2 regions of the Exiguobacterium sp. s143 genome follow, and region 1 is predicted to be linked to the other one. Evidence: predicted binding sites of a transcription regulator. Region 1 holds the regulator's gene; the other holds the start of a gene.
The links. Region 1 encodes LexA, which represses DNA repair genes until DNA is damaged. Its sites were predicted from a motif close to CGAACATATGTTCG; they were not measured.
Positions count from the first base shown of each region.

Region 1 (3,201 bases):
TAACCAATCTAACAAAAAAAGAGATCCACCGATTGGGGACCTCTTCCTTACTATAGAAGAAATAAACGATTATTGTTTATTCCGTTCTTCTTCTTGTGCTTGTTTCAATTTCTCTGGTGTTACGTCCGTTCCTTCTTCATCGACGATTTTCATGCCCATGAGTTGGTTTTTGAACGATCCACGGAATGCTGCGAGATACGCTGCACGTAACTCTTTTTGCTCTGCCGTTTCGGCTTCTGATAACGGTTCGACTTTTGATTTATTCGCTAATGCATTGATTCGATCTAATTGTTCTTGTGATAACATGGAATCCCTCTTTCTGTACGACTCAAACTTGAGTTGTTCAATTGTATCCTTACTTTAAAAGAGGCTATAAAAAAAAGCAAGTTAACCGCGTCAGTCGACGGGTAACTTGCTCTTCATTCCGGGCTAGGTGTCAGTTCGCGGTATTCAAGATATCGACGATTGACCGTTGCCTTTGAAATATCATGTCCCATCCCACGCAAGGTGATGGCGATATCTGAAAACGTCAGTCCGAGCTCTCGAAGACGTACGATTTCTTCGATCGGTACGTCCTTTCGACTACGCCCAGCGTTCTCTCCTTGGCGATTCAGATTTCGTTCCGGGCGAAAGCCTTGTTCAACAGCTCGCCGCATGCCGCGCGCGATTTTTGCGTTATGCAGTTTCCGTTGATATTCTTCCACCAGTGAGACAATCTCAAGGACCATTGCTTCTGCATCCGCAAGCTGGTATTCTCCATCAGAATCAAGTGTCATCAACCGAACACCGTGCTTCTTAAACGTGTGCAAAATAGCGATTTTCGCATTCCCTCGACCAATCCGTGTGTCATCTGTCACGAGGACCGCATCTACCGCATCACGTGTTACATGATCAAGAACCGTCAGCATCCCTTCCCGATCGACGTCATATCCACTCTCTTTTTCAGAGACGACATCCACGACATCAAAACCCTTTTGAGACGCGACCTTCGAAAGCTCCATCCGTTGGCGTTCAATCGAACTATCTTGTGCTTCTTTTTCGGTCGACACTCGACAATAAATCACGACCTTCATCGTACCTCACATCCCTGTTCGTTCTTTCACAACTTTTCCATTTTGTCATTGTTGTGCGATTGGTACAACGATTTTGCTTTTTGAGATGACGTGTTTTGTTTCAACATCATTATTTTTAATCAACCAATTGACGTACTCTTCATCTGACATCGAACCATCATTGTAGACTTCAGCGATTTGTTCGACTGTAGCGTTCTCATCGACCGTAACGGAAGCTGTCATCAGTTGCGCCACTTTTTCATCCGGGCGTGGTGTGAGTAAAAAGATCACGAAGGCAATACTTAATGCATAGAAGAGAATTGAAAAAGCATGAGTACGAATCGTATGAATCATCATGAATCCCTCCAAATATGAAATGAATGAGTTAGAATAAATGTTCGCGGAACAATTGTTCGCATAACTCATAATAAACACAGAACCCGTGTTCGGTCAATACAAAATGTCGAACAATTGTTTGTACGCTCATTTGTTCTATGTTATAGTGAATCTAGAAACATATATTCTTACATTTCAAACTTCAATCCAGAAAGAGGTGGCAATTCGTATGCGGAAAATGTCTAAGCGCCAACAAGAGATTCTCGACTACATCGTCTCTGAAGTGAAACTGAAGGGGTATCCACCATCAGTTCGTGAAATCGGAGAAGCAGTCGGACTCGCGTCTAGCTCGACGGTACACGGTCATTTGGATCGACTCGAGAAGCGGGGAATGATTCGCCGTGACCCGACGAAACCACGTGCGATTGAGATATTGCTTGATAAGCCTGAAGAAATCACGGAAGCCATCGTCCATGTTCCCGTCATCGGGAAAGTCACAGCAGGTCTTCCGATTACAGCGATTGAAAACATCGAAGAACAGTTCCCGCTCCCTGCACATTATGTAGGAAACGAAACGGTCTTCATGTTGACGATCGATGGTGAATCGATGATTAACGCAGGTATTCTTGACGGCGATCGTGTCATCGTGCGCCAACAAAACACAGCAGAAAACGGAGAAATCGTCGTAGCTATGACCGAAGATAGCGAAGCGACGGTGAAACGGTTCTTCTTAGAAGATCAACAGGTACGTCTACAACCAGAAAATGACTCGATGGATCCGATGTATTTCGATAATGTCTCCATTCTTGGTAAGGTAATCGGCGTGTATCGGACGATTCATTGACGGAGGGACCAGTTACGACTGGTCTTTTTTCATGCCTTCAGGAAATGTACATGATACCGTCAATACCGTCGCACTGACGGGTTACGTTGCGTATTCGGTCGCAACGCAACAAACCGATTGGTTACCGACTGCCATCGGTATCGCTGTCGGTACCCTTTGGTTGTCACCCGACCTCGATTTAAAGTCAGAACCGTATTATCGCTTTGGACCATTTCGAGTCTTGTGGATGCCGTATGTCAAGATCATGCCTCACCGATCGATCTGGTCGCATGGACTGATCATCGGAGACATCATTCGGCTTCTGTACAGTGCTGCGATTCTGATTCCCCTACTATTTTTAAGTCTATATTTTCAGGTTCTTGATTCTGCTACGATTGATTCGTGGTTCGCTTCCTTGCCTGCATTCGTCGTCGGTATCATGGTGGCGAGTACGATTCATATCCTACTAGATTATTCCAGCAGTTGGTTTCGACCTAAAAAAAGAAAAAAACGTCGTCGGTAACACCTCTTTTGCTTGCTCGCAGGCAGGAAGAGGTGTTTTCTTATCCACTTTTTCGTATCTTTAAACATCAAAATAAAAAATTTCCATTCCTATATTTCAATTATATGTATTGAAAACGTTCTCAAATCAGAGTAATTTAAAGTAGAAAGGCCATTATCTGCTTTAATCCAAAGGGAGGGTTTTTGCATGAATAACTTTGTACTAGAAATGATCGGTACGATGATTCTCATCCTGCTCGGGGATGGAGTCGTCGCCGGTGTCGTCTTGAAAAAGACGAAATCGGAAAACAGCGGATGGATCGTCATCACGTTCGCTTGGGGTCTTGCCGTCATGACAGCAGCATTCGTCGCTGCTGAGAGTGGAGCACACTTGAACCCCGCATTGACGATTGCACTTGCTTTGAACTCTGACCTACCGTGGGCAGACGTTCCGATCTACATTGCCGGACAACTTGTCGGAGCTTTCAT
Region 1 is NZ_JACSMX010000002.1:434,568-437,768, reverse strand. It holds gene KNQ03_RS10470 (DUF896 domain-containing protein) at 70-306, opposite strand; gene KNQ03_RS10465 (YneB family resolvase-like protein) at 420-1,073, opposite strand; gene yneA (cell division suppressor protein YneA) at 1,119-1,406, opposite strand; gene lexA (transcriptional repressor LexA) at 1,618-2,232, shown strand; gene KNQ03_RS10450 (metal-binding protein) at 2,264-2,734, shown strand; gene KNQ03_RS10445 (MIP/aquaporin family protein) at 2,921-3,201, shown strand, end outside.

Region 2 (3,201 bases), on a different contig from region 1:
ACTCGGACTCTCAAGCGTCCTGCTGTTGGTCGGTATCGTTCGCTTGAACGTACCGCTTTGGCCGATCGTTTTGCTTGGACTTGCCGGCTGGTTCCTAATGGATTCACGTCTTGATCCGGTTCGAGCGGTTGAGCCGAAAATGATTTTATTGCTTGCGACGTTAACGCTCGTCGCGGAATGTCTACTCGTCTGGTGGCGCGGGCAACGACGCCTGTCACCGTCACTCGTCGTCTCGAAGCGTGGTCGCTTCATCGGTGGACTGTCAGCGAATAAACTTTGGCTGTTGCCTTTGCTTGTCTTTGTTCCGGGCGATGTGCTTGAAGCCTGGTGGCCACGTTACAGCTTCCCAGAGCTCGTTCCGATCGTTCTCTGGTTACCAATCGGCTTCAGCTTCCTCTTTACGGGTAAGCTGCCGAAAGAATTGATGCGTCCGCTTGTTCAAGGACGTTTGATTACGAGTCTCGTCGCGATTCTCTTGACGGTTCTTGCGTACGTCACCGGACAAGCGGAATGGCTGTATGGGATCGTCTTGTTGCTCGTCCTGCATATCCTATTGCATCAGCGGGTCAAACGCTTGAACCGGGCACAGACACCATTGTTCCTCAATGGAACACGTGGTGCCGTCATTCTCGGAACGCTACCTGATAAACCAGCTGCCGAGATGGGCTTGATTCCGGGCGAAGCGATTTATAAGGTCAATGGTGAAAAGGTCGATTCGGAAACATCGTTCTACGAAGCCATCCAAAAACACAAACCGTATCTGCGTCTTGAAGTCATGAACCATAACGGAGATATCCGGTTTGCGCAACGTGCCTTCTATGAACAAGATCATCATGAGCTCGGCATCCTGTTCGTCAATGAGCCGGTCCATGGTCGCACTAAAGTGCGGTCCTTGCATTAACGAGTACATCCCTGTCACGGAACAGCCGTGACGGGGATTTTTTTGTCGGCAGAAAAATCGAGGATCAACACTCGAAGCAAAAAAGAAACTTTTGCATTTTCGAAAAAAAGGGTAACTTCCTAAAAGGAGCACTTCATAATCGAATGTTTGTTCGTAAAGTGGTACAATAAAAATAGATTTTTTACGTGATGAGGGGGAAGCAAACGATGGAATTTGAACTCGTTTCACCATTTGAGCCAGGCGGTGATCAGCCGACGGCAATCGAAAAATTGGTGACTGGGCTAAAACAAGGCGAACGACATCAGACGTTGCTTGGGGCGACTGGTACCGGGAAGACGTTCACGGTCTCGAACGTCATCAAGGAAATCAAAAAACCGACGCTCGTCCTTGCCCACAACAAAACACTAGCGGGACAACTCTACTCGGAGTTCAAGGAATTCTTCCCGAACAATGCGGTCGAATACTTCGTTAGTTTTTATGATTATTACCAACCGGAGGCGTATGTCCCATCGACGGATACGTTCATTGAGAAAGACTCTTCGATCAACGACGAGATTGATAAACTACGTCACTCGGCGACGTCCGCCCTGTTCGAACGGGAGGACGTCTTGATCGTTGCGTCTGTCTCGTGTATTTATGGTCTCGGTAACCCGGAAGAGTACAACAACCACGTCTTGTCACTACGTGTTGGCAATGAGATGGGGCGAAACGAGATGCTCCGTCGCTTGATCGACATCCAGTACGAGCGTAATGACATCGACTTCCAGCGCGGACGGTTCCGTGTCCGGGGAGACGTCGTCGAAATCTTCCCGGCGTCCCGCGACGAACAGTGTGTCCGGGTCGAGTTCTTCGGTGACGAGATCGAACGGATCCGTGACATGGATCCGCTGACAGGTGAGATCGTTGCGGACCGCGAGCACATCTCGATCTTCCCGGCGTCCCACTTCGTGACGGGAGATACCCGTCTGCAAAAAGCGATCGCGAACATCGAGAAGGAACTAGAGGTCCAGCTTGCGAAGTTACGCGAAGACAATCAGTTGCTCGAAGCGCAACGGCTCGAACAACGGACGAACTACGACCTTGAGATGATGCGTGAGATGGGCTATTGTTCCGGAATCGAGAACTACTCGCGTCATTTGAACTTGATGCCAGAAGGGGCAACACCGTATACTTTGCTCGATTACTTCCCGAAGGACTTCTTACTCGTTGCCGATGAGTCGCACGTCACACTGCCGCAAATTCGCGGGATGTATAACGGAGACCAGGCACGGAAACAAGTCCTTGTCGATCACGGCTTCCGTCTTCCGTCGGCAAAAGACAACCGTCCTTTACGGTTCGAGGAGTTTGAGGAAAAAGTCAGTCAGGCAATCTATATCTCGGCGACACCAGGACCGTATGAACTCGAACATTCGAAAGAGATGGTCGAGCAAATCATCCGTCCGACCGGCCTCGTCGATCCGACGATCGAGATTCATCCAATCACGGGACAAATCGATTACTTGATGGATAACATCCGTGACCGGGTCGCGAAGAACGAACGTGTTCTCGTGACGACACTGACGAAGAAGATGGCAGAAGATTTGACCGATTACTTGAAAGAGAATGGTGTCAAGGTCAACTATATGCACTCGGAGATCAAGACACTGGAACGGATTGAAATCATCCGTGACTTACGACTCGGAAAATACGATGTCCTCGTCGGGATCAACTTGTTACGAGAAGGACTCGATATTCCGGAAGTCTCACTCGTGACGATTCTTGATGCCGATAAGGAAGGGTTCCTCCGTTCGGACCGTTCGCTGATTCAAACGATTGGTCGGGCGGCTCGGAACTCGGAAGGACACGTCATCTTGTTTGCCGATAAAGTAACCGATTCGATGCAACGCGCGATCGATGAGACGGAACGCCGTCGCGCGATCCAGATGGCGTTCAACGAAGAACATGGTATCACGCCGCAGACGATCAAAAAAGACGTTCGTGGTGTCATCAGTACGACGATCGAGAGCGACGACACTGTCGAAAAACTCGAGAAGTTCAACAAACTCAAAAAACCGGAGCGCGAAACGTTGCTTGAGCAGCTCGACCAAGAGATGCGTCAAGCGGCGAAAGACATGCAGTTCGAACGAGCTGCTGAACTCCGCGACCTCATATTAGAATTGAAAGCAGGTGCCTAAGTTGGGAGAAAAGAAGAATCAGATTATCATCAAAGGCGCTCGCGTCAATAATCTACAAAACATCGATGTCGAAATCCCCCGCGATCAGCTCGTCGTCTTGACGGGCTTGTCCGGGTCAGGGAAATC
Region 2 is NZ_JACSMX010000001.1:1,187,587-1,190,787, reverse strand. It holds gene KNQ03_RS06360 (PDZ domain-containing protein) at 1-901, shown strand, start outside; gene uvrB (excinuclease ABC subunit UvrB) at 1,108-3,075, shown strand; gene uvrA (excinuclease ABC subunit UvrA) at 3,077-3,201, shown strand, end outside.
Region 2: the regulator LexA is predicted to act here: its motif matches at 1,042-1,055, upstream of uvrB (excinuclease ABC subunit UvrB).